3 regions of the Ruegeria sp. BC3 genome follow, and region 3 is predicted to be linked to each of the others. Evidence: riboswitches for the same ligand, from Rfam matches in the RefSeq annotation. Region 3 holds a riboswitch; each other region holds the start of a gene.
What was found. A riboswitch is a leader RNA that binds a small molecule or an ion and turns the genes downstream of it on or off. The one in region 3 is predicted to bind cobalamin.
Positions count from the first base shown of each region.

Region 1: linked by a shared signal. The riboswitch ahead of ACR0MV_RS05075 (DUF1636 family protein) and the one ahead of ACR0MV_RS19570 (DUF4198 domain-containing protein) in region 3 are both predicted to bind cobalamin.
Region 2: linked by a shared signal. The riboswitch ahead of ACR0MV_RS17385 (hypothetical protein) and the one ahead of ACR0MV_RS19570 (DUF4198 domain-containing protein) in region 3 are both predicted to bind cobalamin.

Region 1 covers NZ_JBQFUP010000001.1:1,009,918-1,020,048, forward strand. The annotation lists gene ACR0MV_RS05035 (cobalamin biosynthesis protein CobQ) at 1-354, opposite strand, end outside; gene ACR0MV_RS05040 (cobyric acid synthase) at 415-1,872, shown strand; gene ACR0MV_RS05045 (hypothetical protein) at 1,876-2,643, opposite strand; gene ACR0MV_RS05050 (TolC family outer membrane protein) at 2,718-4,136, opposite strand; gene ACR0MV_RS05055 (protein-L-isoaspartate O-methyltransferase family protein) at 4,232-4,885, opposite strand; tRNA gene ACR0MV_RS05060 (tRNA-Cys) at 5,113-5,186, shown strand; gene ACR0MV_RS05065 (NAD(P)-dependent oxidoreductase) at 5,230-6,186, opposite strand; gene ACR0MV_RS05070 (LysR substrate-binding domain-containing protein) at 6,295-7,179, shown strand; cobalamin riboswitch at 7,252-7,462, shown strand; gene ACR0MV_RS05075 (DUF1636 family protein) at 7,546-7,929, shown strand; gene cobW (cobalamin biosynthesis protein CobW) at 7,931-8,986, shown strand; gene cobN (cobaltochelatase subunit CobN) at 8,992-10,131, shown strand, end outside.
Region 2 covers NZ_JBQFUP010000007.1:46,631-56,761, forward strand. The annotation lists gene ACR0MV_RS17365 (bifunctional 2',3'-cyclic-nucleotide 2'-phosphodiesterase/3'-nucleotidase) at 1-1,152, shown strand, start outside; RNA gene ffs (signal recognition particle sRNA small type) at 1,192-1,290, shown strand; gene rsgA (ribosome small subunit-dependent GTPase A) at 1,449-2,477, shown strand; gene ACR0MV_RS17380 (alpha/beta hydrolase family protein) at 2,474-3,343, opposite strand; cobalamin riboswitch at 3,488-3,706, shown strand; gene ACR0MV_RS17385 (hypothetical protein) at 3,791-4,198, shown strand; gene ACR0MV_RS17390 (protein-tyrosine phosphatase family protein) at 4,206-4,703, opposite strand; gene ACR0MV_RS17395 (DNA polymerase III subunit gamma/tau) at 4,850-6,598, shown strand; gene ACR0MV_RS17400 (YbaB/EbfC family nucleoid-associated protein) at 6,780-7,124, shown strand; gene recR (recombination mediator RecR) at 7,189-7,782, shown strand; gene ACR0MV_RS17410 (lactoylglutathione lyase family protein) at 7,852-8,349, opposite strand; gene ACR0MV_RS17415 (hypothetical protein) at 8,547-9,035, shown strand; gene ACR0MV_RS17420 (ribonuclease T2 family protein) at 9,032-9,673, opposite strand; gene ACR0MV_RS17425 (DUF1013 domain-containing protein) at 9,804-10,131, shown strand, end outside.
Region 3 covers NZ_JBQFUP010000009.1:93,494-103,624, forward strand. The annotation lists gene ACR0MV_RS19530 (oligosaccharide repeat unit polymerase) at 1-553, shown strand, start outside; gene ACR0MV_RS19535 (glycosyltransferase) at 589-1,734, shown strand; gene ACR0MV_RS19540 (LbetaH domain-containing protein) at 1,727-2,266, shown strand; gene ACR0MV_RS19545 (glycosyltransferase family 2 protein) at 2,263-3,180, shown strand; gene ACR0MV_RS19550 (glycosyltransferase family 2 protein) at 3,206-3,952, shown strand; partial or broken gene ACR0MV_RS19555 (transposase) at 4,068-4,334, opposite strand; gene ACR0MV_RS19560 (alkaline phosphatase family protein) at 4,589-6,262, shown strand; gene ACR0MV_RS19565 (HlyD family secretion protein) at 6,760-7,869, shown strand; cobalamin riboswitch at 8,424-8,630, shown strand; gene ACR0MV_RS19570 (DUF4198 domain-containing protein) at 8,760-9,545, shown strand; gene cbiM (cobalt transporter CbiM) at 9,549-10,131, shown strand, end outside.

The DNA of each region.
Region 1 (10,131 bases), on a different contig from region 3:
CTGTGGCCGCCCGTCCCCGGCATGAAGCAGGAAATCCATTGCCAGGTGCAGCAACCCGGCGGATGCTGCAACTGTCAGGACCCGCCACTTTCTCCACATCCCGACAAAAAGAGCGATTCCCCAAATGACAAAGGAATTGTCGATCGCAAACACTGTCTGCCAACTGTCCGAGAAATACAGCTGGTCGAAAACAACGCTTGGCGGAATACCCAGAACGAAGAGCGAAGTTCCCGCCATCACATAAAGCGACAGGTCCGGCAATAATGAACCCAGAAGGGCTGCCCAAAGGATACGCCCATGGGGCGGGCGGGCAAAGGCGGCAGCTCCGATCAAAAGATGCGCGGGCGTATTCAACTGGGGCTTTTCCTTTGCCTGCAAATCAGGTCATCTGCGCCAGAGCATAGGAGACAGGCCATGGTTCGGTCCATCATGATTCAGGGCACCGGCAGCAATGTCGGGAAATCGGTTCTCGTGGCCGGTCTTGCGCGGGCCTTTACCCGGCGCGGGTTGCGCGTTGCGCCGTTCAAACCGCAGAACATGTCGAATAACGCTGCCGTCACCGAAAACGGCGGCGAGATTGGTCGCGCACAAGCGTTGCAGGCGCGTGCAGCGCGGCGCGCGACACATACGGACATGAACCCGATCCTCTTGAAGCCGGAAACCGATACCGGTGCCCAGATCATCGTGCAAGGCCAGCGGGCGGGCACCATGAAGGCCGGTGACTACCGCAAAGACAAATCCAAACTGCTGGGCGCAGCGCTGGAGAGCTTTGACAGACTGTGCAGCGACGCGGATCTTGTGCTGATCGAAGGCGCTGGCAGCCCGGCCGAAACCAACCTGCGCAAGGGCGACATCGCGAATATGGGCTTTGCCTGCGCGGCTGGTGTGCCGGTCGTTCTGGTGGGCGACATCCACCGCGGCGGAGTGATTGCGCAGATCGTCGGAACTCAGGCGGTTCTGGATGCGGAGGACCTGAAGATGATCCGGGGATTTGCCGTCAACCGGTTCAAGGGGGACGTATCCTTGTTTGACGACGGTCGCGACGACATCGCCGCGCGTACCGGGTGGCCTTGTTTGGGCGTTGTCCCGTGGTTTAACGACGCGTGGAAGCTTCCGGCTGAGGATATGATGGATATCCGTTCGCATTCTGGCGGCGGCTGCAAGGTGGTCGTGCCGCAGCTTGAGCGGATGGCGAATTTCGACGACTTGGACCCTCTGTCTGCTGAACCGGGCGTCACGGTCGAGATTGTCCCGGCAGGTCGCGCCCTGCCCGGCGATGCGGATCTGGTTCTGCTGCCGGGCAGCAAGTCAACGATCGGCGACCTGACCTATTTCCGCGCTCAAGGTTGGGATGTCGATCTGTATGCGCATGTTCGGCGTGGCGGCCACGTCCTGGGCCTGTGCGGCGGTTATCAGATGCTGGGCAAAACCATCGCCGACCCCGAGGGGGTCGATGGGCGACCCGGCACCGTCGACGGGCTGGGGCTGCTGGACGTGGAAACCGTCATGGGTGGGCAAAAACATGTGACACTCACCTCAGCGCGCGCACTGGAGGGCGGAGAACCGGTCTCGGGCTATGAGATTCACATGGGACGGACGCAAGGCCCCGACTGCGACCGCGCTTGGCTTGAGATTGATGGACGTCCTGAAGGTGCGACCGATGCCACGGGGCGTGTCCGGGGCAGTTACCTGCACGGAATATTCACTTCGGACGCCTTCCGCGCCAGTTACCTGTCGAAGCTGGGTGTAACGTCCGATTTGTCTTATGAAGACGGCGTCGAACAGACGCTGGACGCGCTAGCCGATCACCTGGAACAGAACATGGACCTAGACCGTCTGCTCGCACTGGCTGAAACGCCCAAAAGGGCCTGAGTTTTACTCGAGCTCTTGTTCGGCCAGGGCTTTGTAGATTTCGCGACGCACCATTTTGCGGACATTGCGAGTGATGCGTTCCCCAAGAACGCCCTGCAATTCCTCGCGGACAACCTGTGCGATCATCTCGCGCAGCGCGTCTTCACCCATAGTTACAGCGTCATCCCGTTCGACTACGCCTTCAACATTTTGACCGGCGGGGTCAGCAGTAACCTGCGGGTCGCGCACAAAGGTGGCCTTGGTGGTGGCAACCGCCTCTTCCGGCTTTGGCTGAGGGGCCTCAGACGGGTCCGGTGCGGAATCGGCGAATTCTTTCTGGGCGCTGAATTCCAACGCCTTCGCCGGTGTGCCCGAGTAATCGTCTTCGCTGTCGCCATCCGGCTCCCATTGATCCTCGGTTCTGGCAATGGCTGCTTCCAGCGCTTCTATTTTGGCGCTCAGACTGTTGGTGGCATCCTTGGAGGGCTCGGGCGCTTCTGGTTCTTTATTGGCTGGGTCTTCACGATTCACGATGTCGCAGGCGCGCAGCAACATCGGTTTGACCGACGCATCAGCAGTATAGGTCTTTTCGGCTTCGGCCTCGTTTTCCGGCCCGTCCTGAATGCTTGACGTTCCGCCAACACGCAGCGCCTCGGTCAGGACCAATCGCCCGGGCTTGCGGGCGATTGACGGTGGCATCACGTCGGAGTTGTTCTGACCTTTTTCACCGACCAGCCGTTTGATCGAGGACAACACGTCCTCTACTCTGCCGTTCACGACTTTATCCGTCATTGTTCTCTACCGCTCTATCCTCAGGATTGAGTGTAGCCAAACAAACCGGGTGTCACAACAGGTAGTATTGGCCGTTAGTCGCGGCGCAACGCTTTGAGAACACGATCCAGGTCCCGGCTTTGTCTGCTGACCTGAGCTGGCGCTTTCTTGACCAGGTTGTAGTACAGCGTCGGGTCATAGATCTGAACCGCCAGCCCCAAACGTTCAGCCGTCAGCAAACCTTGTGCCTGCAACAGCTGATAGGCTGCGCGCGACCGCTCGATGCGCGAGGCAACCAGTGCCAGCTGCGCGTCCAGCAAGTCTTGCTGCGCATTCAGCACGTCCAGCGTGGTCCGTGCGCCCAGCGTGGCCTCTTCGCGGATACCGTCAAACGCAACCTGCGATGCACGTACTCGTTCGGTCGACGCCCGCAAGCTGGCTGTCGCCGCCTGGAACCGGGCATATGCTTCGGTCACACCCTGCGTGATGTCTTTCTGTACGTTCAACAGGTTGGCCCGGGATGCGTCCCGCGTTGCCATCGCCCGACGCACGTTCGCAGCCAGTCGGCCACCAGCGTAGATCGGCTGGTTGAAGTTCAGCGAGACCGATGCGTCTTCGATGTTGTCATCGTTGTCATAGCTTTCCGTGATGCCCGCATCTGCGTTCAGGCTGACGTTTGGCCCCAGGTTGGCGCGCTGCTGCGCAACGATCAGATCAAACGCGCGCACCTGATGCTGCGCCGACAGGATGGCCGGGTGATTGCGCTGCGCCAGACTTACAGCCTGCGCCTCCGAGCTTGGCAAATTCGGCAGGCTCGGTTGACCCGCAGTGCGGCCCGGTGATTTGCCAACAGCGTTCACATATTCGGCCTGCGCTGTATCCAGGTTACCCCGTGCAACAGCCAGATCAGCCTGCGAGCTTGCAAGCTGGGCTTGCGACAGTGCGACGTCAGTCCGTGTTACCTCACCCACGTCAAACCTGTCCTGCGATGCGCGCAGTTCTTCGGCTGACACGTCGACGTTGTTCAGACGAATCTGTACGGTTTCTTCCTGCAGAAGAACCTCAAGATAGGCGTTTGCACCGCGGAACAGCACCTGTTGCTCAATGTCCAGCAGGGTTTGCCGCGTCGAAAGCACCGTTTCCTGTGCGGATTGTTTGCCCAATATCGCCGCGCCGCCGTCGTACAGCAGCTGGCTTAAGGTCAGGCCGGTGAAAAAGTTATTTGGTTCGGTGCGTGTCACCACGTTGTCGATGTTACGGCGGTTGTAGTCACTGCTGATCGCAACCGTCCAGTTGATGATCGGCCGCAGCGCCGACAGTGCGATTGCGACGTCTTCGTCCGCTGCCCGCAACAATGCCCGGTTCTGCTCTAGCAAACCACTTGTGTTATACGCGCCGATGAAGGCGTCGGTAATGTTGTCGGCCCATGCCGCACGACCTGGTACAAAGCTGAGTGCGACCCCTGCAGTCAGCGCCAGCGCCTTGACCAGCTTTCCTCCCGCCATAGAACTCATAACGAAATCCTCTCAAATCAAAATTACGCTGCCCTGCCGACAGTTTGCGTGTTTATGTTCAACTAATCAAGGCAGCAGCGCAAACTGCCGTCAAACTATAGCGAAAATACACGGTTTGTGGAAAATGCCTGTAAAATCGGTGCATTGGCGTTAAACGCGTCGCGCCAAGTCACCCGATCGCCGGATTTGTGGCCAATGCGGACCGTTCCAAGCGCACCTTCGACAAACAGGCACGCGATACGGCCGTGATCTTTGAGCTGCGCGATCAGCGTCTCGGGCACATGCTCGACCCCGCCCTGGATCATTATGACGTCATACGGCCCATGCTCTGCCGCGCCCTCTTCGAACGGGCCTACATGGACAATCGCGTTGTCCGCTTCGGCTTCCATCAGGACGTTCTGCGCTTCGGCGGCAAGGCTTTCGTCCTGCTCGACCGCAACAACCAACTGCGCCATACGCGCAGCTACGGCGGTCGAATACCCCAAAGCCGGGGCGATATCCAAAACCGCCTCATCGTTCGATATATTCAATATATCCAACATCTTGGCCAGTGTCCGAGGTTCAAGCAAGCACCGCCCATCGCCCAGATCTAGAATACCTTCGACATAAGCTGCCTCACGCTGCGCGTCTGGTACAAAGTTCTCGCGCTTGACGGTCAGCATCGCATCAATGATGGGAAATTTGGTAACGTCAGAAGGCCGTATCTGCGTATCGACCATCGTCCGGCGGCGGGCTGCGAAATCTGTCATTGGATCGCTCATTCTGTTCCCTTGGGTGATCAGGTTTTGCCACATCCTTGAAAAACCGGCAACGGCCCTGATGCGGAAACTTTTCAATCATCTCAGGATACAACGTCGCAACCAAAGCCGAAGTTGAAAACTGACCCGGAAATTTGCGCTCCCCCCTCTGGACGCCCCTGCCGAAAGCTGTTAAAACGCCTGTCACACCACAGCAAGTATTTGATTTTACTTGAAAAGGCGAGTTGGCGGAGTGGTGACGCAGCGGATTGCAAATCCGTGTACACCGGTTCGATTCCGGTACTCGCCTCCACTCCCTTGCAAAATCGTGTCAGTCGGCTCCGGTTCGCTGTGCGTCACAGGGCCTCACGCCCCTGCGGGACAACTTCGTATCCGGCTTCTTCGGGTTCGTCGTCCTGCATTTCGGGCGGAAAGCCCGGCGCGCGGATGTCGAGGCCTGTAGCCTCTTCCAGACGTCGGATGATATTGGGAGACAGTTCACGTTCGCCAAAGCGTGCGATGCCATCTTCGAAAATCTTGATCATCAGAGGGTTGATCTCCAATGGCACACCTGCGCGGTCGGCGACTTCTTGGAATAGGCCGATATCCTTCTTTACCAAGTCCATCGTAAACGAGATGTCGCGCGATCCATTCAGGATAACCTGGCTTTCTGTTTCGTGAACAAAGGACGTACCGGATGAGATTTTGATCGCCTCATAGGTTGTGTTCAGGTCCATCCCTGCCGCCTTGGCCGTCACCAGTGCTTCGGCGCAGGTGATCAGGTTCGCGGTGGCCAGATAGTTCGTCAAAACCTTCAAAACTGATGCCGAACCCAGCTCACCCGTATGCAAGATGCGCCGCCCCATCGTGGTCAGAAATGGCAAAATCCGGTCGAAGGTCTCTCGGTCACAGCCGGCAAAGATCGAGATATTCCCCGTTGCGGCGCGGTGGCATCCGCCAGAGACCGGGCAATCCACCGCAGCACCGCCGCGTTCAATCACCATCGCCCCCAGACGCTTGACCTCGGCCTCGTCGGTCGTGGACATCTCCATCCAGATTTTGCTCGGCCCGACCTCGGGCAGCATCTCTTGCATCACAGCGTCGGAAGCGGCGGGAGAAGGCAGGCAAGTGATGACCGCATCGCAATCCCGCATAAGCTGCGCTGGGTTTTCGGCTGCTTTGGCCCCCTTGGTCACGAACTCCTGAACAAGATCCGCGTTCAGGTCATGCACGGTCAGATCAACGCCATTGCGCAGCAGCGACCCCGATAGCTTTGCTCCGACATTTCCCAACCCGATAAAGCCAACTTTCATAATACCCTCCGGCGGCTGTGCATTGATTTGTCCGCAAGTATCCACATTGCGTTTTCAAAAATGAAACGAATAATAATCAAAATAATGACCAAAAATTATTGGTGATAAATGGATCGACTTCCCAACCCCGCATGGCTGCGCAGCTTTGAATCAGCCGCTCGGCATCTGAATTTCACAACGACGGCGAAAGAGCTTGGACTGACCCAGACCGCAGTGTCATTGCACATCCGATCACTTGAGGCAGATTTAGGCCAAAAGCTTTTTACCCGAAACGCGCGGCGGTTGGAACTCACCGAACTGGGCCAATCTTATGCCTTGACCGTGCGACGTGCGCTGGGTGACATCGCCCTGTCCACCAACAGTTTGTTCGGCCCGGCCTCTCGCCAAACCCTGACGGTGAGGGCCGCGATATCTACAGCGACCTATTGGATTGCGGCTGAATTGCCGGATTTCATGGCGCGACACCCAGACATTCCGGTGCGTCTTGTGTCACACATCTGGAACGACACAATTGCGCCCAAGGACGTGGATGTCGAAATTCGAATGGGCTACGGTGACTGGCCGGGCGTGACCTCGGAAAAGCTGACAGACGAAACGCTGGTGCCAGTTTGCCAATCCGGATCGCCTATTCCAGATCTGCAAGCGTTGCACGACAGCCCCCTGATTCACATTCTGGGTTACGAGGACAACTGGGCGCGCTACTTTCAAGCTCATGGATTGCCCCCGGCAGAGCGCGCGCCGCTGTACTCGGTCGATACGTCCGTTGCAGCGCTGCAGCTGGTGATGGCAGGCGCGGGGTGTGCCACGATTGTCGAACGGTTCGCACGCAACGCTATTGCCCAGGGCGCACCGATCCGGATCGCGGGTCCTGCGATTCCATTTGCGCAATCGCACTACCTGATTGCGGCTCCGGGAACTGCTCAGCCCTCGGCTGCAGCGGGGTTGTTTTGCGCTTGGCTGCGCGAACGGCTGGCCTTGGATGCCGCTGGCTGACACTGGCTGGTCGCTTTTCCGACGTCATCCCTATCCAAGCCCGGCTCGTGCTTGACAACCCCCCTGCCCGTGCCGCATGTCGCTTGCGTTGGTGTCCATCTTCGGATGGATGAAAAGGGAATGTGCCAGCGGATGATCCGTCAAGCACAGCCGCCCCCGCGACCGTGACCGGAGAGGGTGCCCAAAGCCACTGGCCAAAAAGGCCGGGAAGGCGGGACATCCGACAGGGCCAAAGGCTCTGACATCCGCAAGCCGGGAGACCTGCCAGCACCCGAAGTTGAAACCGGACGGGGTGATCCGGTGTCGGGTCCATGCACAGACGTGGCCCGCATGAAACCCCGTCCCCCGCGAAGAGGATTTGGGGGGATGAGAGACGTGACCGAGACCACACCAGTCGAGCTGCTGGTCTGTACAACTTGCCGTCGTGGCTTGCCCATTGAAGATGATGCCCAGCGGCCCGGTACTTTGCTGCATAAGGCCCTGGAGCAGGCAGAGCTGCCAGACGGCATCCAGCTGAAGCCGGTTGAATGCCTGTCCAACTGCGATCAGGGCTGTTCCATTGTACTGCGCGGTGGCCCATCCCGCTGGACCTTTGTCTACGAGAACCTGAACGAGGTCGATCATGTCGAGGCCATCGTTGACGGCGTCACCAAGTATCTGGCCGCCGAAGACGGTTTGGTGAAATGGCGCGAACGCCCCGAGCATTTCCGCAAAAACTGCGCAGCCCGCATTCCCCCGATTGGAGCCTGATATGTCGAACCTCGAAAAACTCCCCGTTACTGTGATCACCGGCTTTCTAGGCTCGGGCAAAACCACCCTGGTCAAACACCTGATGCAGAACCCGCAGGGCAAGCGTCTGGCCGTTGTCGTCAACGAATTCGGTGATGTTGGCGTCGATGGCGACATCCTGAAATCCTGCGCCATCCCTGACTGCCCTGCAGAGAACATCATGGAGCTGGCAAACGGCTGCATCTGCTGCACCGTGGCCGACGATTTCATTCCGACCATCGAAGCCCTGATGGCGCTGGAGCCGCGTCCTGAGCATATCCTGATCGAAACCTCGGGCCTCGCCCTGCCCAAGCCGCTGCTGAAAGCCTTCGACTGGCCAGATATCCGTTCGAAAATCACCGTCGATGGCGTGATCGCCCTTGCCGATGCCGAAGCCGTTGCCGCAGGTCGCTTTGCGCCGAGTGTCGAGGCGGTGGACGCACAGCGTTTGGCCGACGACTCGATCGACCACGAAACACCTCTGTCTGAGGTGTTCGAGGATCAGATCTCCTGCGCCGATATCATCCTACTGACAAAGCCCGATCTGGCCGGTCCCGACGGTGTCGCGAAGGCCAAAGAGGTCATCGCAGCCGAGGCCCCGCGCCCTCTGCCCGTGGTCGAAGTGGCCGAGGGTGTGGTAGACGTGCGCGTCGTTCTGGGTCTGGAAGCCGCAGCCGAAGATGACATGGACGCACGCCCGTCGCATCACGACGGCCACCACGATCATGAGCATGATGACTTTGAAAGCATCATCGTCGAACTGCCCGAACAAACCGATCCCTCTGATCTGGTCGCCAAGATCGAACGTCTGGCCTCTGAACTGAACATCCTGCGCGTAAAAGGCTACGCGGCCGTTCAGGGCAAACCGATGCGCCTGCTGGTTCAGGCTGTCGGCGCCCGTGTCCGTCACCAATACGACCGCCCGTGGGAACCCGGCGAAGAACGCCGCTCGCGTTTGGTGGTCATTGCCGAGCATGACGACATCAAAGAGGCCGAAATCCGCGAGATCCTCGTCGGTGTGCGCGAGGCCGCCGAGTAAGCTCCATGCACGTCGTCTTCCGCGAAAGCCACGGGTTAGAAGAAACAGAAACCCCAACCGATCTGGGTCAGAGCCCGGCGGATCTGGTGGTGCTGTCTTTTTCGGACAGCGACCTTGGCGCTTTCGCGGCGGGCTGGCATCGTGGTGGTGGCCCAGAGGGGCGGATGCCGACCCTGCGGCTGGCCAACCTGACGGCGCTGAAACACCCTCTGTCTGTCGACACATATGTTGAACAGACGTTGGAGGGCGCGAAGGGCATCCTGATCCGCCTAATCGGCGGGGTACCCTACTGGTCATACGGTCTGCAGCAGGTGCTGGCGCTGGCGCAGTCGAAAGGGATCGCGTTGGCGGTTCTGCCGGCGGACGGGCGCGAGGACACGCGGCTGGACGACTACTCCACCTTGCCCGTTTCGACCCTGCGGCGGCTTGCTCATCTGTGTGACACCGGCGGAGAAGTTGCTGCGCAAGCGGCATTGGCGCAGATGGCGCTGGCGGCGGGGCTGTATGCCGGGCCGGTGATGGGGGCCAAGACCATCCCCGAGTGCGGCGCCTGGTGCCCGGATCGGGGCGTGTTTCCGGTCGAAGAGGCATTCGCAGCCGACAATAAACGAATCCTCGTCACCTTCTACCGCGCCTATCTGACCTCGGCCGACACGGCCCCGGTCGCGGCCCTGATCCGCAGTCTGCGTGCGCGTGGACTGGACGCCGTTGGCCTGTTTGCCCCATCTCTCAAAGCACCCGCAGCTGCAGATTGGCTGCGTGAGCAGGTAACGGCGCTTGCCCCGTCAGCAATTATCAACGCCACGTCATTCTCGGGCAAAGGCGCGTCCGGCACGTCGCCATTGGATGCAGCCAATGTTCCCGTGTTTCAGGTCGCCCTCGCCACCTCGCGCCGCAAAGCCTGGGCCGAGGCGGAACGTGGCCTGTCCCCTGCAGACCTGGCGATGCATGTGGTCCTACCCGAAGTGGACGGCCGCATCTCGGCTGGTATCGCGTCGTTCAAGGAACCGGGCAAACGCGATCCGCATCTGGAATATTCGCGCTTAGCTCACCGCGCCGAAGCGGAACGGATCGAAGCCATCATCGACCGCGTTACAGGCTGGCTGACCCTGAACGACAAACCCAAGGCGGATCAGGTTCCTGCG
Region 2 (10,131 bases), on a different contig from region 3:
GCTATTGGCGGTATCGACGCAGTCATTGCCGGGCATACTCATCTGACACTTCCGGGACCGGCTCATTCCGGGCAACGGCATGTCGACGCTGAACGCGGTCTGGTACACGGCATTCCTGTCGTCATGCCCGGTTCAGCCGGATCGCATCTGGGGGTCATCGACCTAGAGCTGACCGCGACTGCCGCACAAGGGTGGTCGGTTTCAGCCCATACGGCGGAACTGCGCCCGGTCACGAACGCACCTGAGGATCCGGAACTGATGTCGCTTTTCTCCGCGCTTCATTCCGCCACCCGAGGACGTGCCGAACAACCGATCGGACAAACCGATGTCCACCTGCACAGCTTTTTCAGCTTTTGTGCCAAAGACCGCGCGCTTGCCGTGCTGGCGGACGCGCAGGCCTCTGCGCTGAGGCGGAACCTTATGGGCACAGACCATGAGGGCCTGCCATTGCTATCCGCGGCCGCTCCGTCGAAGTTCGGGGGCCGCGCAGGGCCACGGTTCTATACAGACATTCCGCCCGGTGTTTTGCGCATGCGCCATGTGGCTGACCTGAACATCTTTCCGAACGAACTGCGCGCGGTTGAGGTATCCGGCGCGCAGGTTTTGGATTGGCTGGAGATGTCCGCCGGTATTTTCAACCAGATTAATCAAGACGCGCCGATCGAACTGGTTAACGCGGACCGAGTCGGACACAACTTTGATGTTCTGTTTGGGCTCAGCTACGCAATTGATCTGAGCGTGCCGCCCCGTTTCGACGCGACCGGACAGCTGGTGAACTCTGACCACAGGCGCGTCCGGGATGTTCGTTTCGAAAACCGCCCGGTGACTGGAAACCAACGCTTCGTTGTCGCGCTCAACAATTACCGGGCCAGCGGTGGCGGGCATTTCCCTTTTGTAGCGGATGCCAAATCTCTTACTCTTCCGGCCTTGTCGATCCAGCAAGTGCTGAAAGACTATCTGACCGGGGAACTGCCTCCGGAGTCGCTCAGCAACGACCACTGCCCGTTCAGTTTTACACCCGCGCCCGGCACGTCGGCCTTGCTGAAAACCAGCCCCAAGGCACAGGATCATCTGGCTGAAATTGCCCGGTTCGATCCGAAGCTCATTGGCTCAGATGCAGATGGATTCCTGCACATTCAACTCTTACTGTGACGGGTTGTCATTCCCGCTGGTCTTGCCTATATCTCCCGTTGAGAGGTTGGCGCGGGCGAGCGCCTCGCCAACCTGGTCAGGTCCGGAAGGAAGCAGCCACAACGAGCCCCGCTTGGGTCGATGTCCAACCTCTCACTTAACGCGAACCTTTAGCCTCAGGAGGGCTTCTATGATTGTAGCAAATACCCTTCGGGCAGAGCGTTTCTGAACCCTATACTCGCACCTGCCTGAACACATTACCGACGGATGAGCGACTGCCATCCGGTAGGATTGCTGTACTGAACACAGGCAGAACAATGTCCCTTACACTTTCGGACCTTGGATGGTCCTCACACTTTGCCGCGCAGCACGTGGCCAACCCTACTTACATTCCCTTTCGCATCACTGCCGTTCATCGTGATCGCCTGACTGGCGTGAGCTCGGACGGTGAATCCACTCTGTTCACACCAAATCAGTCGACCGGCACATTTGCCGTCGGCGACTGGGTGTTGGTGGATGACCAAAACCGCGTGCAGCGCCTGTTGGATCGCCGCAGCCTTTTGCAACGGCGGGCCGCAGGCACCGGGGCCGAGGCCCAATTGATCGCGGCCAACGTGGATGTGCTGTTCATCGTCAGCTCGTGCAATGCTGATTTCAATCTGGCGCGCCTTGAGCGCTATCTGGCGCTGGCGCATCAGGCTGGGTGCTATCCGGTGGTTGTCCTGACCAAAGCCGACACCTGCGACAATCCCAAAGCCTTTGTCCAAGAAGCCGAGGCGCTGGCCCCGTTTCTGACCGTGCTTGCAATAAATGCTCTGGATGAGAGCGACGTTCATAGCCTGCTGTCCTGGTGCCCCACAGGGCAAACCGCAGCGCTGGTTGGATCTTCGGGCGTCGGCAAAACGACACTGGCTAATTCCATGACAGGTCTGCATCATGCCACTGCGGGCATTCGTGAGGATGATGCACGTGGTCGGCACACGACGACTGCGCGGGCGCTGCATCCGATGCGCAATGGCGGATGGCTGGTCGACACGCCCGGTATGCGTGCCTTGCGTCTGCTGGATGCGCAAGACGGCGTGGATGAGGTTTTTTCCGACATTCTGGATCTGGCAAATGATTGCCGCTTCTCGGATTGCCAGCACCAAAGCGAACCCGGCTGTGCCGTGCAGCATGCCATCGCCGAAGGAACGCTGGACCCAGAACGTTTGGCCCGTTGGCAAAAATTGCGCCGCGAGGATCAGAGAAACTCTGAGACGGTGGCGGAATCACGGGCACGCGACAAAGCATTCGGCAAAATGGTGCGGTCCGTGATGCAGGACAAGACGTCCCGCAAAAGGCTCTAGCCGTTGGTTGGCGCAATCAGCCGGGGCCAGACGGCCGCATTGCGACGCGCAAACGCGCCAATGTGGCCGATCTCGGACAGGCCGAACTCCTTCGGTGACAATTGGTGCCTGCGCGCCTTGGGGCCGTAGAGATCGGCCAATCGCCACACCGCGTTAGGAGGCACCACCTGATCATCGTCTGTTGTGAACAGGTCAACGGGTGTCTCCGACGCGGCCCATTGCGCTTCGGGCAGGCTGGTGCCGATCTCTGGCACATAGTTCAGCGGATCAGTACACCACTTCCGCCATTGCCAATACACTCGCGACGGTAGGTTCGACCCAAATCCCAGCGCCTTGCCCGGCAGGTATCCCAGCGCCTTGACCAGCAACGGCGGATGACCGTACCAGAACATCGTCGCCAACGCGCGGTACGGCCAAGGGTGGTCCGACAATGTGACCAAGCCTGAACAGACACAGATCATTCGATCGATCTGGTCGATATCCGGTTGGACAGGTCCAAGCATTCCACCGACCGAGTGTCCAATGCTCCAGTGTTGCGCAGACGGAAACCTGCGTCGCATCTCTGCTCGGGCGGCTGGCATGTCTATCAACGCCCAGTCCGCCATGGTGGCCTGCGATTCGCGCATAGGGCCAGTCAAGGAATGCCCAAAGTCGCGATAATCATAGGTCAGACAGGCCACGCCTTGCTCGGCCACCAGCCAATGCGCGAAGTGCTTGTAATAGTCACGCGGTACGCCCGTGGCACCGTGGATCACAACGGCAACGTCTGGTGCCGATGCGGGTGTGTACAACCGTGCGGACAGGCTGGCCGTACCGGCAGCCAGCATAAAATCTTCGGTCACTACCGCTGTAGTATTGTCCAACATAGCGCCCTCGCAAGCATCTGAACCGTACGGTTCACTTTCTGCAATCGGCGCTTTTCCCGGCTCAAAGTCAACAGATTTCCAAAGTGACCAAGCGTCCGTTTGGACCTGGCGAAACAGGCAGCTTGACTCAAACCGGCTACACCCGCTAGCGATGGTGTGATGGTTCTCGCCTCGTAACCTGGGCGGGATGAAAAGGGAACACGGTGCGGTCCTGCCCGGCGATGCCGGAATGGATCAAGGCCGAGACTGCCCCCGCAACTGTAAGCGGTGAGCAATGCTGAATAACCACTGGCCGAAAGGTTGGGAAGGTCAGCAAAGCGATGACCCGCAAGTCAGGAGACCTGCCATCAAAGACAAAACCGAAACTCGGGCGGGGTGTCCGGGCAGGTCTTCAGTGAACTGAGACACCTGTTCCACGTCCCCCGTCCATCGCGCGGAGGGCGCATCATGATCTGGAAGACACAAACGCATGAGTTCACGGCGACTCTGTGCCAGAAAACCGGGAAACCCTGCCCGGCGCTGGCCCAATTGGCGCGCGCCATTACGCAGGCAATGGACGCGGCGCAGCCCGTGACAACCAGCGAATTCGAAATGGACGGCTCAAGCGAGTTGAGCCATTGCGGTGAAGGCTGCACGGCACGGTTTCGCGCCAGCCCGGCCCGGATCAGGGTCTATTGCGGGACAAATGCCGAAGACTCAGCCGAAACGCTAGAGGACTATGCCGATATGATGTTCGGCGCGGATTTTGCGATGTTGCCCGCCGGTGCGTTGACCACTGCGCCATGCGCCATGCTTGAGGCGCTGGCTTTGGCACCTCGTCCCTCGCAAGAAACCGTACAGCACATTCCGGCCTGATCGGCTCTCACGACCTATGCTGGGTCAGCGTCGTGGCCCAGTCCATTTGCGGATCGGTTTCAACAGCGCAAGGCCTAACCGCGCGAAGGCGCGCTAGGGCTTGCGCAGGCTCCTCTCCGCTTTCGATCATCAAGCGCAGCAAAACCATGCCAGATCGACCGCATCCGCCCCGACAATGGACCAAAACACGCCCGCCATCTGCCAATATGCGCCGCGCCAATGCGCTGGTCTCGGGCCACTGCGCCTGAATTGGCGGCGATGGAGCGCCGAAGTCTTTGATCGGCAGGTGCTTCCACACGGCAGATGCGTTTTGAACATCGCCCCCAAAGCTAGCTGCTCCGGCTTGGTTCAGTTCGGCGTCGGTGGTCATTGAAATCACCAGGTCAGGGTTCCAGTCCCGGATCACATTCAGATCGCGGTCATAGGCACCACCCGCCCCGGGCAAAGGCGACAACGCCAGTTGGCCTGGACCAACGCCTAGGGCATGGATTGCGAATTTTTCCAAAGCGATGCTCCTTTGTGAATCAGAGGATTCGTCGTTCTTTTCTTCCCCTCAATACAAACCAAACCGAAATTCCTCCAACCCTGCTGTGGACGCGGGCGACGCGGGTCTCTACGCTGCATCCCTGTTACGAATCCGACAGAGCAGACATGACCGAAACGCCCAGCCCCGCTTATCAGGTTCTTGCCCGCAAGTACCGCCCCGAGACCTTTGCAGATCTGGTTGGACAGGACGCAATGGTGCGCACGCTGAAAAACGCGTTCGAAGCGGATCGGATCGCGCAGGCCTTTATCATGACCGGCATTCGGGGGACCGGTAAGACGACCACGGCCCGGATTATCGCCAAGGGCATGAATTGTATCGGTCCCGACGGCACAGGCGGTCCCACGACCGAACCATGCGGCCAGTGTGAACACTGCGTTGCCATCATGGAAGGCCGCCATGTCGACGTGATGGAGATGGACGCCGCCAGCCGCACCGGCGTGAATGACATTCGAGAAATCATCGACAGCGTCCGTTATCGCGCGGCTTCTGCCCGCTACAAGATTTACATCATCGATGAAGTTCACATGCTCTCGACCAGTGCATTCAACGCGCTGCTCAAGACGCTTGAAGAACCGCCCGAGCATGTGAAATTCATCTTTGCGACCACCGAGATCCGCAAAGTTCCGGTGACCGTCCTGTCGCGTTGCCAGCGCTTCGACCTGCGCCGGATCGAGCCCGAAGACATGATCGGCCTGTTGAACAAGATCGCAGCAGCCGAGGGGGCACAGATTGCCGACGATGCGCTGGCACTGATCACCCGCGCCGCCGAAGGATCAGCGCGGGATGCGACCTCGCTGCTGGATCAGGCGATTTCTCACGGCGCTGGGGAAACCAATGCCGATCAGGTGCGCGCGATGCTGGGTCTTGCCGACCGGGGCCGCGTTCTGGACCTGATGGATATGATCCTGCGCGGAGACGCGGCAGGTGCCTTGACGGAGTTAAGCGGCCAATACGCCGAAGGGGCGGATCCGTTGGCCGTGCTTCGCGATCTCGCGGAAATCACCCACTGGGTTTCTGTGGTAAAGATCACGCCGGACGCCGCCGAAGACCCCACCGTCTCCCCTGATGAGCGCGCGCGCGGCCAGCAAATGGCCGAGGCGATACCGATGCGCGTTCTGACCCGGATGTGGCAAATGCTGCTGAAAGCGCTGGAGGAGGTCTCCGCCGCGCCCAACGCGATGATGGCGGCCGAAATGGCGGTGATCCGCCTGACCCACGTGGCAGACCTGCCCAGCCCGGAAGAGTTGATCAAGCGACTGCAAGATGCACCGCCGCCGCCAAACGGCGGCCCGGGCGGAGGTATGGCTGTACCGTCCCATGCGCCTGTACAGGCGACGTCCACGGCGCAGGTTGCGCCACAGCGCGGACCGGCGGGCGCACCGACGGCTGCATTGGCCCAAGACGTCCAGACCGCGCTGGCGCGCTATCCGACCTTCGAACACGTGGTGGAACTGATCCGCACCAATCGGGACGTGAAACTCCTGGTCGAAGTCGAAAACGGCGTACGGCTTGTCTCGTATTCGCCGGGACGGATCGAGTTTACGCCGACAGACAACGCCCCGACCGATCTGGCTCAGCGTCTGGGCTCGGCTCTGCAACGCTGGACGGGCAACCGATGGGCCGTATCGATTGTGGCGGATGGCGATGCGGCGACGATCGCAGAAGTTCGCGACGCAGCCGATCTGGCGTTGAAAGCGCAGGCCGAGCAGCACCCGCTTGTGCAGGCCGTCCTGATGCAGTTCCCCAAAGCCCGCATCAAGCGGATCGAAACACCAGAGGAACGCGCAGCCAAGGTTGAAACCGAAGCCCTGCCCGAGGTGGAAGACGAATGGGATCCGTTCGAAGAGGACTGATCGGCGTTCACAAGGCAGAAAAACTCCCGCGCCCGCCACGGGCACCCGGCTGACGCCGGGCATCCCAAGGGGAGGAAAGGTCTTGCCAAAGACCTTGACGACGGGCGGGAGCACCTCTGCCCTTGTATGCCGCAGCCCACGCCCGTATTTAGGCGTCAAACCGATTTACAGGAGAAAACCAATGCTCAAAGGACTCGGCGGTCTGGGCGATATGGCCAAGATGATGAAATCCGCACAGGATTTGCAGACCAAGATGACCGACATGCAGGAAGAACTGAACACCATCATGGTTGTCGGCGAATCCGGTGCAGGTCTGGTCAAGGCAACCGCCACAGCAAAAGGTGAGCTCAAAGGTCTGGATATCGACCCGTCTATCTTCAACGGGGACGACAAGGAAGTCGTCGAGGACCTGATCCTTGCCGCAATCAAGGATGCGCAGACCAAAGCGGCCGAACGCTCGCAGGCCGAGATGGCAAAACTAACCGAAAGCATGGGCCTTCCCGCAGACATCAAGCTGCCGTTCTGATAGACACTCCTGACGACCCAAAGGCCGGGCACAGATGCCCGGCCCTTTTGCAGGAGCACGCGCCATGAGTTCGAACAGCGACATCGACAATCTGATCGACCTGATGGCCAAGTTGCCGGGCCTCGGCCCTCGCTCGGCCCGCCGCGCCGTGCTGCACCTGATCCGCAAACGCGCCTTGCTGCTGACACCCTTGTCCGATGCAATGCAGCAGGTCGCCGTCACCGCCCGCGAGTGCCTGAACTGCGGCAACGTGGGCACCACCGATATCTGTGACATCTGCGACAGCGAGGCCCGCGCGACCGGAGAGCTTTGCGTGGTCGAGGACGTCGCTGACCTCTGGGCGATGGAGCGCGCTGGCGTTTTCAAAGGCCGCTATCACGTGCTGGGTGGCACATTGTCGGCGCTGGATGGCGTCGGCCCGGACGAGTTGCGCATTCCCCGCCTCAAAGACCGGGTTTTGGCCGAGGGGATTACCGAAGTCATTCTGGCGCTGAACGCCACCGTCGATGGCCAGACCACCGCCCATTACATCGCCGATCAGTTGGAGGGTCAGGTCCGCCTGACTTCGCTGGCGCAAGGTGTGCCGATTGGGGGCGAGCTGGATTATCTGGATGACGGGACGATTACGGCGGCGTTGCGGGCACGGAAGGAGCTCTGAGCGCCGCAATCAACTGGCAAGCGAACGCTCCCGCCTGCTCCGATTGCACAAAAAGGCTTTACTCGTTTGTCAGGTGTAAGCACCCGACGAGTAGGTCAATTCATAAGAATGGCTGTAAATTTCGAAGACAATACCAAATGGGTCTTCAACGTAGACCATGCGGTAGGGCTTCTCTCCGGGATAATAGTATCGGATCGGCATCCGTTGCTTACCGCCAGCTGCCACAATTTTTTCTACCAGACCTTCGACGTCAGGGTCCTGGACGCAGAAGTGGAACGTACCATTCTGGCGAAAATCGATATTGTTTTCCGGCGCATAGTTCCCGTCAAACTCAAAAAGCTCGAAACCAACTCGATCGGCCGTCGCAAGGTGCGCGATACGCAGTTTTTTCCATTCCGGGCCAAACACATCGGTGCACATCACACCAATGTCCGTATCATCCTCGACCACGTCGGTTGGTGGCATGATTACATAAAACCCAAGGACTTCGGAGTAGAATTCTACAGCTTCATCAACATTTGGGACTGACAACCCGATGTGAGAGAATGTTCTTGGATGTTGAGGCATGGCTCGCTCCTTAACCTATTGAGCAAAAACTATTGTGCGACGGGCAGGATTCAAGCGTCGGCGCCGCAAGGCATAGCCGCGTTTTACTGCGCAAATAGATCGCAATTCACCGCCACAGCGGCCCAGAATGACCTTTGCCTTAAGCGCGTGGCGTGTACTATGCCGTTAGCCTGACCTCATTTAATTCGGAACCAATAATGACCCGCCTTCTCGCCTTCACCTTCGCCGTTTTCACCGCAACTGCCGCTTGGTCGCAGGAACTTATCGACAAGGGCTTTGTCGAAGGCTGGAACATCATGATGGACCCCGCGCTGGGAAACGGGTGTCTTATTCAGACGATCTATCAGGATCTCTCGGTTGTGCGATTGGGCTATGACGCGCTGGGCAATCGCGGGTATTTCACCGTCTACAACAAGGCCTGGGGCGATATCGAACCGGGGCAGAGCTATCCGATCCGGTTTGAACTGGACGGCAAGAGCTTTGACGCGACCGCCATTGGATTCAAACAGGACCGGGTTCCGGGCGCGACGGTGTTTTTCACAGATCGGAATTTCGTCAACGCCATTGCCCAGAACAGAACGATGACCGTTTACAACCCGGCAGGTGAAGTGGTGATGGCGATTGACCTGAAAGGCACCGCCAAGGCGCTGGACTATGCGCGGGACTGCCAGAACCGGAAACTCTAACGAATCGGGTCGAACAGGGCGTCTTTGGCTCTGCAGTCTTTGATCACGTCGCGCCCACAGGGAACCGGGTTAAGCTCGCGTGACAGGCACAGGCGCACCTCTTCGATATAGCCTTGCTTGCAAGTGACCGTGATCATGTCGCGTTCGAGACCGGGGTTGGCTTTGAGGAAAGCTTCTTCCACGACGGATGCAGGCAGCTTGACCGACGCATCCAGTTTGCGGAACACCTGCGGGCGTTCAACCGCTCCATAGGCGTGCCGGGACAGGGCATAGTAGTCCGGTGCCGACAGACCCGAACAGGTGCCGTGTTTCTTCCATTGATGCCAGGCCAATCCTGACGAGCCCTGAATATCCGCCATTTCCCGGGTCATCGCGCGCGAGGGCGGGGCCTCGGGGGTGCGGCAGAAGGATGGCCAACCCTGGTGGTATTGCGGCCAAAGACCATGCAGAATCCACCCGTGGTCATGGCGCGCGTCGCATTGATCGGACCCGCGCGCATCACCTTCGCGGGCGCACCAGTTCGGCGACCAACTGAGCGACAGGACGTAGTAGTCAAACTCACCCGCCTTTTCGCCATCCGCGTGCGCGGCCAACGCACCGACCAGTCCCAAAACCAAACCCAGAATCCCGTGGCGCATTCGCCTCTTCCCTTCTTGCCTCAGCGCGACTATATACGGGCCAAGTTCCCCGACAACGGAAACCTGCCCCAAAGCCTCGGGGCCGCCGAATTCCGGCGACGGGACAGATGTATTTATAGGAGACGGGCTGATGGCAAAACCGCTTATGGCCAAGGCAACAGCCGTATGGCTGGTGGACAACACCACGATCAGCTTCAAGCAGATCGCGGATTTCGTAGGCATGCACGAGCTTGAGGTGCAGGGCATCGCGGACGGCGATGTGGCCGCAGGCGTCAAAGGGTTTGACCCGATTGCCAATAACCAGCTGACCCAGGATGAGATCGACGCGGCGCAGAACAACCCACTGCACAAGCTGAAGCTCAAGTTCAACCCGGCCGCCTCGGGCGAGGAAAAGCGCCGTGGCCCGCGGTACACGCCGCTGTCCAAACGTCAGGACCGTCCGAACTCGATCCTGTGGC
Region 3 (10,131 bases):
CGTAGTAGAACAAGTTACCGGTTCGACGTACTTCATGGACGTAAATGTCTCGGCGATACTCGTTGAGACAATGGATCCAAAATACACTTTGTACGGTGAAACCTATACTTGGTGGACCTTTGGCTGGATTCCTCGCGTGTTTTGGCCCGACAAACCATCGACTGACGCCGGTACCTACCTAAAGCGTGACGTTCTTGGGCACGGCAGCACCTCGGTTGGAGCTATCAATGTAACGGGGCCAGGAGAAGCATTTATCAACTTTCGTTGGGCAGGCGTTGCGTTTGGTTTTTTACTTGGAGTCATGTTTCGCTCAATAGAACTTCTGCTGTTGTTCCATAGGCATTCTACGCGACACACATTCATCTATTACCCGGTTGTTGCAGTTCCTTTGATCGTCGCCTGCCTTCAATCCAGCTTTAGCGCAGCGCTTGTGTCAGCTGCGCTGGCCGCGGTTTTATGTGGAGGCACCAAAGCTATCTTTTTGTCGGATGGTAGACGTCTCCGTCTCCGCCAAAGACCGCCGTCACACTCTATGGTCAATCTTGAGTCCTAGATCGCAAGAAGCGCGAAGAAACGAAAGCTCGCTTGATGAATATCCTGCACGTCAGCCCTACCTTCTATCCGGCCACCTATTGGGGCGGGCCAATCTATTCGACAAAGGCGATTTGCGATAGCACCCATGGCGCCGGAGCCTCGGTTACTGTGCTGAGTACGGATGCGGCCGGGCCTGGCCGAGGCGACCGGTTGGAGTCTGACGCTGGGAAATCGATGCCCTATCCTGTTTGCTATTCGCGCCGGACCGCGGGTGTCAGCATCTCGCCGATGCTGCTGGCGCGTTTGCCGCGTGCCATTGCCAAGGCCGATCTAGTGCACTTGACCGGCACCTTCAGTTTCCCGACTTTGCCGACCCTGTTGTTGGCCAAGCTAATCGGGCGACCTGTGGTCTGGTCGCCTCGGGGCGCGATACAGGCGACACTCGACTGGAAAGACAGCCCTAAACAGGGGACTAAGCGGCGTTTTCTGGCATTGGCGTCACGGCTTCTGCCGCGCGGCAGTCGCTTGCATGCCACAGCTGCTGTCGAGGCCGAAGCGAATGGGCATTTCTTTCCCGATGTTCCCAGCGTTGTGATTGCCAACAGTGTTCAAGTACCCGAAGATCTTCCGCCCCATCGGGATAGTGAAAAGTTTCGCCTGATCTTTGTCAGTCGGCTACACCCCAAAAAAGGTCTGGATCTTTTGATCGCGGCGATGAGACAGCTTCCTGAAAACGTCACTCTGGATATCTACGGTAGCGGGGATCCTGCATACACTGAAGAGGTAAACTCTATGGCCGCCAGCCTGCCTGGACGTGTCAAGGTGCACGGTCATTTGTCTGACGACCAAAAAGCTGAGGCCTTTGCAAACTCCGATCTGTTTGTCTTACCGAGCCATTCCGAGAATTTTGGAATCGTTGTGGCAGAGGCTTTGGCGCACGGGGTCCCTGCGCTAACGACAACAAACACACCTTGGGCGTTTTTGGACGAAACCGGCTGTGGTCGCTGCATCCCGCTGTCTGTTGAGAACTTGGTCAAGACAATTGCTGAACTCAGGGCTGCCGACTTGCTTGCAATGGGGGGGCGGGGACGCGCATTAGCTGCTGAGCGTTTTTCGGAAGCCGCAATGGGCGAGCGATTTTTAGAACTGTACGGAGAAGTTTTGTCGCTCGCACCTGAAGGGGCGTATGCAAATGGTTGACGTCAGCCTCAACCGAAAAGCCCGCAAGTGGAGCCGAAAAGAGCAGATGGCAAGGGTGCTGTGGGCTCTGGCGCACCCGTTGTTCAGATTGGTACCGCGCCCATTTTGGGGGTGGCGTCGGATGCTGTTGCGCTGTTTCGGTGCAACGGTCGGGCCGCAGGTTCATATCTACCCCAGTGTTCGGATCACAATGCCCTGGAACCTTAGTCTTGGGGCGCAATGCGCGGTGGGAGACAGAGCTATTCTTTACGCCCTCGGAAAGATCGAGATCGCGGAAAGGGCGACAATATCGCAAGGTGCACATCTTTGTGCGGGCAGCCACGATCTGTCTGATCCGAGCCGTCCTTTGACAAAGCCGCCAATTTACATCGGCGAAGATGCTTGGATTTGTGCGGATGCTTTTGTCGGCCCAAACGTCCGAGTCGGGGCCGGTGCAATTGTCGGGGCGCGGGCTGTTGCCATGCGTGACGTCCCTGAACGCCGAGTCGCGGTTGGTAATCCGATCGAGCTCACGGAACGGGAATTACCATGACAAGACGTCCGACTTCACCCAGTCAGCTCACCGTTGTCATCCTGACGTTTAACGAAGAGCGCCATATCGCCCGTGCGATCGGGTCTATTCGCGGCATTGCTGAGCGAATCGTAGTGGTCGACAGCGGGTCAAATGATCGTACGGTAGAAATCGCGCGCGGTTTTGGTGTCGAGGTACTTAGCAATCCCTGGCGCAATCACGCGACCCAGTTCAATTGGGCGTTGGATCAACTGGACGACAAAACTCAATGGGTGCTGCGTCTGGATGCCGATGAAGTTGTCTCGGAAAAGCTCGCGGACCAGATATCAGCGGCGATATCTTCCGCGCCAGAGACGACTGACGGCTTCACAGTAGGCCGGCGCATGTGCTTTCTGGGGCGCCCCATTCGTCATGGCGGCTTGTTTCCAATGGCCATCCTGCGCCTGTTCAGGCATGGCAAGGGTCGATGTGAAGACCGTTGGATGGACGAGCATATCATGGTCGACGGCGACACCGGTATTCTGACTGGCGAATTGCTGGACGACAATCTCAACAGCCTTTCCTGGTGGACGGACAAGCACAACGCATATGCCAGCCGGGAAGTCGTCGACATGCTGAACCATGAGTTCCAGTTCATGCCCATTGAAACCGTCGCGGGATTGGGAAAGGGGCAAGCGGGTTTGAAGCGCTGGCTCAAGGAGAAAGTCTATTCTCGTAGTCCGGGTGGTCTTCGGGCGTTCTTGTATTTCTTGTATCGCTACGTATTGCGCCTGGGGTTTCTGGACGGGCGCGAGGGGTTGGCCTTTCACGTGCTGCAGGGTTTTTGGTATCGGTTTTTGGTTGACGCAAAACTGCAAGAAGTCCGCAGTTACATGGACCGCAATGGAAGCACTGCGCCCCAAGCAATCCGGGCCGTTTTGAAGATCGATGTTTAGATCAGGGTAAGTACAGGAATTTAATATGAAGTTTTCAATCCTTACAGCCGTCTGGAACCGGGCGGAAACGCTTCCTGATGCCTTGCAAAGTCTGGACGCTCAAAGCTACCGAAACTTTGAACACGTGGTTCAAGACGGGGGCTCCAGCGATGGTACGCTGGAACTACTCAAAGGGCGCAACGATCCCCAGATGCGGCTTGTCAGTGAAGCGGATCGGGGAATTTATGACGCTTTGAACCGCGCCACTGCCAGGGCGACAGGAGATGTCATCGGCTTGTTGCATTCCGATGACTTTTTTGCGCATGGAGAGGTGCTTGCTCGCGTGGCAAAGGTCTTTCAGGAAACCGACGCCGATGCAGTTTATGGCGACCTAGATTACGTGTCGGGGCAGGATTCCAGCAAGGTCGTGCGCCATTGGGTTTCGGGACCATTTAGTCTGGGCAAGCTGAAGCGCGGGTGGATGCCGCCGCACCCAAGCCTTTTCATTAAACGCGATGTCATCACCCGTTACGGAGCATATGATGACAGCTTCCAAATATCTGCTGATTACGATAGCATCCTGCGCTACTTTGGCCGGGGCCGCATTTCTGCAGCCTATTTGCCGGAAGTTCTAACCAAGATGCGCCTCGGCGGAGCCAGCAACGGTAGTGTTGTTAGAATAATCAGGAAATCGAAAGAGGACTATCGGGCTGTCCGGCGCAACGGAGTTGGGGGTGCTTCCACTCTAATCATGAAGAATGCTCGGAAATTACCGCAGTTCTTAAAAAATTAGGCGGATAAAAAAGTCAAAAGCTGTCTGTTCGTTGATCGCATTGCAGGACCGGGCAACCTAGGGCCAGGCTTCATAACCAATAGATGACGGTTCCGGCCAAAGCGATGGCTGAGAGTTAGGCCTCGGGACAGCGATCATAGCGTTTCGCTACACGTCGCCAGTCTTTCAGCCTGCCACACATGATCTCGACGCGCTCGCGTCGTTTGTATCAGCGCTTGTCGCATTTGATCGGCGTCTTGCGTTTCATTCTTCCGGGCATGCATGCGCGTACAACTTTGTCTATCATCGCGTCCCTGAACCAGTCTGCGTCATAGCCACGATCCGCGAGCAACCAGACGACTTTTGGCAGGCTGCTGAGCATGGACCTACTGCCCGTGTAGTCTCTTTGACGTGCCCCCCACTGGTCCCTCGTTCGTTTCGAGAGTCTGCGGCTTTGATTTTGGTAGTCATCGGTTTCGGGCTTGGCAAGCGCGCTGGGCGCGGAGCCCTCAAACTGCTCAAGCGTCCGCTGCGATATAGCGAATGACCGCGTCGAGCCTAAAGCGGAGGTTCAAAAGAGCATGATTTATGGCTCTCAGTAGCCGGTGGACGCAGATGCTGGTATTCAGAGAATTAGGTCGTCCTATGAGGTCAACAATGCAGCGATCACTGGCGTTAGTCTCAACCATCCTTCTATCAATTTCCACGACAGCAGCCAGTGCAACGGAAGACATCAGACTTGTTGTGCAAATTACAGTTGATGGACTGCGCGGAGACTTGATCTCTCGCTATCAGGCCGCCTTCGGGGGCTCAGGATTCAATAGGCTGATTGAAAACGGCGCCTGGTATACCGACGCTCATCATCGTCACGCCAACACGGAAACTATTGTTGGTCACGCGACCCTCGCGACAGGAGCCCATCCCTCTGAACATGGAATGATCGGCAATGCCTGGTTCAACAGGGCTGAAGAGCGATTGGGCTATAATATTGAAGATCCGGACTACCCGATGTTGCCAGTTCCTGGCTTCGGCGGAAACGTTGATCAAGTCGATCCGACACAAGCCGCTGCTGCGACTTCGGGCCGTTCTCCCGTCAACTTGTTGGCAACGACGTTCGGAGACGAACTGGTGAAAGCAAATGCGGGCCGATCAAAAGTCTTTTCCGTATCTGGTAAAGACCGCTCAGCGGTTGCAATGGCGGGACATTCTGGAAAGGCTTTTTGGCTGTCGGCGGCTACAGGGGCATTTGAAACAAGTACTTTTTACTATGGCGCGTATCCTGATTGGGTTCTCGGTTGGAACTCTAAACGCCCAGCAGATGCGAAGATCGAAAGTGAATGGTGGCCGGAGTGTTCAGACGCGCCTTACCTGATGGAAAGAAAGGAGCGCTCCTTCGTAACGAACCTTGGCACGTTCGGTCGCATTTTTCCACATTTCTATGGGAAGCCGGACGACGGGCTCTACTACACGCAGGTCTTGTTGTCGCCGCACGGGGACCGGATCACGGCCGACTTCGCAAAAACTGTGGTGAAAGAGGAAGGGCTTGGTGATGACGAGTGGCCAGACTATCTAAGCGTTAGTTTCTCTGGTGTTGACGCCACCAACCATTTTTTCGGGCCATCCAGCTTGGAGAATGAAGAAATGGTGCGTTGTTTGGATCAGACACTGTCAGATTTCTTCGAGTTCATGGATCAAGAGGTCGGGCGTGCGAATGTGCTTTACGTGCTTTCCGCCGACCATGGCATGCCGGAAGCGCCAGAAGAGATGGCCGAAGCTGGGCTTTCGACGTTCCGAAACTCTACTGAAGCATTGATGATGGATGTGAACTCGGTGATCGCCGATGAGTTTGGAGTAGAATCCGCAATACAGTTCTTTTTTCGTCCTTACGTTTATCTGGACAACACCGCGATTGAAGAGTCGGGCACCGACCGGCGCGTAATCGAAAGACGTATCGCCGAAAAACTGATGGCTGCATCTGGCATTGAGCTTGCAATGCCGACCGAACCGCTTGCTGAACAGCGAGGGCATACACTTGAGGAGCAGATCCGGCGAAATTATCACCCAACGCGCTCTGGCGACATTTATGTTGTGCAAACGCCTTATTCATTTCTCTTTGAGGATGGTCCAATCGCCGTAATGCACGGATCACCTTGGCGCTATGACACGCATGTTCCAATCATCTTTGCTGGTCCGGGTATCAAGCCGGCTCGTGTGAGCCGCCCTGTTTCCACGGTGGACGTCGCCGTCACCCTGAGCACTATTTTAGGTATCAGCCAACCTAGCAGTGCTGCGGGTGAAACATTGAGCGAGATTGGTGTAAATGATCTATAGGCGGTCTTGCCATTTGGCCGAGTGACAAACGGTTAGATGTACCTAAACGCCTGGTCGTGAGCATTCTAGCCAGCAAGAAGCACTACGAGGTCCAGCCGGCCAGTCTCAGTTGGCTGATCAGGTTCTCTGCGCCTTTCGGATCACGAGACAGTCGGAACAATGAACTCCTCAATCCTGCTATGAGGCCATGCTTCTATGATTTCCTGAACGTGACTTCGGTGGTTGCGACAGTGATTTCGCTTGGCAGTTGGGACTGACATTTGACTAACGGATCAACAATGGGCTCTAAGTTTTGAATATCGCCATCTTGACTGGGATATCGGAAACTCGAATGTAGTGAGAGACCTTTCGTTCTCAGGTCCAATCATTGGCGCGAAGTTGGCCTTTTGAAGGCGCCTATGAGTTTAGAGGTGCCCTGTCATCAGGAGCGCGACAACAACCTTACACGGCGGCCTCTATGCGTTGCTCCGCCCGGGAAACACAATGGAGCATCGAAATTGCTGATTGTTCTGGCACTATATTTTGGCCTCGCCTGGCTGGTGTTCTCAAAACTCCGCCTGCTGCCATGGAACGCGGTTTCAAAGACCTTCATCTATGGCGGTGGTGTCGTAATCGCACTGGTGGTTATTGGCGCGCTTAACCACACGACACCAAGCGGGGCGGTTTCGGTTCAAGGCGCTGTAATCAGTATAGCGCCAAACGTCGCAGGACCAGTGATAGAAGTCGAAGCGGAGGCAAATGAGCTAGTGTCAAAAGGGGATGTTCTGTTCAGGATAGATGATACGGAATATGCCGCTGAAGTCGCTCGACTTGAAGCATCGCTTGCCGCCGCCCAATCAGAGGCAGATCAACTAAGGAACGACCTTGAGGCAGCTGAGGCGGACATCGCGTCACTTTCCGCACAACTGGAGTTTGGGGTGGCGCGGCGCGATGATATTATCCGTCTCGCCGAACGAGGAGCGTCCACTGAGTTCCAGCTTCAGGAAGCCGTTTCAACCATAGAACAGCTTGAAGCGGGCTTACGCGCTGCAAACGCGCGGAAAGCGGGTCTTGAACGGCGTATCGCCGCCCAGGTGGAAGGGGTCGATGTCGGCGTTGTCGAAGTAGAGAATATGTTGATTCAAGCGCGCTGGGCATTGGAGCAAACTGTCGTGCGCGCACCAGCAGATGGCATGGTTACAGGCCTGACCCTGCGCCCAGGGAATCGAGTGACGACTCTGCAGGGAGCAATAAATTTTGTTGTGCCAGACGATAGAGTTTTAGTCGCGACACTTCCTTTGAGCAGTCTGCAAAACGTTTCTGCTGGCGATGCAATACGTGTGGCCCTGCGTAGCGCACCGGGGCAGGAGTTCGAAACCACGATTGTAGACATACCACCCTCTACTAGCGAAGGGGCGTTGGATGCCAGAAGTGGCCTCCCTTCACTGCGTGAGCTGGTCGGCGCGACGGATTATATCGTTGTGGCAGATGTTCCGGATGACCAAAGCGCACAAGTGACTAAGTTGGGTGCGTCAGGTACGGCCTTGGTCATCACCGAGGAAGCTGGCGCGATTTCGGTGTTGGCAGAAGTTTTGTTCTGGATCACAAAGAAGCTGAATTACCTTTGATTTGTCCGAAACAATTTAGGCGCACCTATTTCAAGACCAATCAATTCGTACAGTCGCGTTGCGCTTCACCGACTGAATTGTCCGTGAAGCAGTCTTTTGTATTCGTTCTACCGAACGGCCATCGCTCAACCAGAGATCGCGTCACACAACACCGGCACAGCGATGTTCGTATCTTGCCAAAACGCTGACAATCACTCGCTGGTTGAGATGAAACTTGCCATTCTTAAGGCTTGGTGAAGGGCATCAGCGCGCGACTCGATTTGACTGCCTAGCAATTCAACGCGTCATGACTTGGTGGCAATCTTCCCATTGTTTTCCCGCTGCTTTCTAATCTCAGCGCGGACCAATCCTGTGGGTGAGGATCACATACCATCGGACGTTTCCTGTGCTTGGGATAATGCCCTTCGCGGTCGCCGAAGCTGTTGAGAAATGTCCCTTATTGCAAGACATCTCCACAAAACTCCAATTTGGGGAGGTTGGATGGGCTCAATGAAAGATTGCAATCGACAACACTCCCGCAAATTTTGAGTTGACTGACGCTAGATGAGTCTGGCAAGCGCTTTCGTATGTTTGGTTCCGGGTTCGTCCGGATAAAAGGGAATGCGGTGCGGGTCTAGTCAGACGACAACCCAATGCCGCAACTGCCCCCGCAACTGTGAGCGGCGAGCAAGGCTGATATGCCACTGGGATCTTTTCCCGGGAAGGCCAGTCCGATGCTTTGACCCGCAAGTCAGGAGACCTGCCAGACATGCGCCCCCGGAAGGGGTGCGTCACCGATGCCGGGGTGTGCGTCGGGCCGGTACCTGCAAAAGGGTACGAGGTCCCGTTTGCCCCGTTGTCAAACACAACAATGTGCCGGGGTTGGCACAACGGGACAAGGATAAGACCTAATGAAAAAGCTGCTCTGCACGGCTGCCGCTGCGCTGGCAATTCCTGCCATGGCGCAGGCGCATTTCCTTCTGGAGTACACCACCAACACCATGATCAAGAAACCGGGCGATGTGCCGGTCAAGCTGATCTTCTGGCACCCGTTCGAAAACGGCCACGTCATGGATCTGGAAAAGCCGCAAGAGTTCTATGTAATTCACAACGGTGAAAAAACCGATCTGCTGGACACGCTGGAGCCTGTTCGCTTCACCGGAGGCGAAAACGAGGGTGCGGCGTTCAAGGGCTCGGTTCCTGTGAAGCGTTCCGGCGACTACGTGCTGGTTACCGTTCCTCAGCCTTACTATGAGGAATCCGAGGACATCTATATCCAGCAACTGACCAAAGCGTTCCTGAACCGCAACGAACTGCCGACCGATTGGATGAACCCGGTTGGCCTTCCGACCGAGATCATTCCGCTGAACAAACCGACCAACGTCATTGCAGGTTCGACCTTCACCGGTCGCGTTTTGGCCGATGGTCAGCCGGTTGCAGGAGCCGAGATAGAGATCGAATACATGGCAGCTGAACCGGACATGGACAGTTCAGCCTCGTCGACTCCGTCCGTTTCGCCGATGCCCGGCGGTGCTGTGGTCGCAATTTCGGACGATAACGGTTACTTCTCGTTCGGCGTACCAAAAGCCGGTTACTGGGGCTTTGCCGCACTCGGCGCGGGCCCGGCAACCGAGCATGAGGGCAAAGAACTCAGCCAGGATGCGGTCATCTGGATCCGCGCTTGGGACATGGAATAAGAAATGCACATCGTCGACGGTGCCTTGTCCAACCCGGTCGTTATTGGCGGTGCCATTGCAGCCGCGGGCGGGATTGCAGTGGGGCTCAGGTCGCTGGACCTTGATCGTATCCCGACCGCGGGGGTGCTGTCGGCCGCTTTTTTCGTGGCCTCACTAATCCACGTCCCCATTGGTCCGTCTTCGGTGCATTTGATCCTGAATGGCATGGCCGGGCTTCTGCTCGGCTGGGCCGCCTTCCCGGCGCTGTTCGTCGGGCTTTTGCTTCAAGCCGTCTTCTTCGGCTTTGGCGGGTTAACGGTGTTGGGGATCAACACCCTCAACATCGCGCTGCCTGCAGTTGTGGCCGGAATGCTTTTTGGCCACCTGATCGCGCGCGGCACACCTCTGCATGGTGCGATTTGGGGCGGCATCGGCGGAGCTTTTGCCATTGCCGCCACGACCGGAATGGTCGCCTTCTCACTGGCTTTATCCGGAGAAGAATTTCTGCCCGCCGCCAAGCTCGTATTCTTCGCGCATATCCCCGTCATGGTAATCGAAGCAGTATTGACCGGTTTTGCCGTTTTGCTCGCCCGCAAGGTCAAGCCCG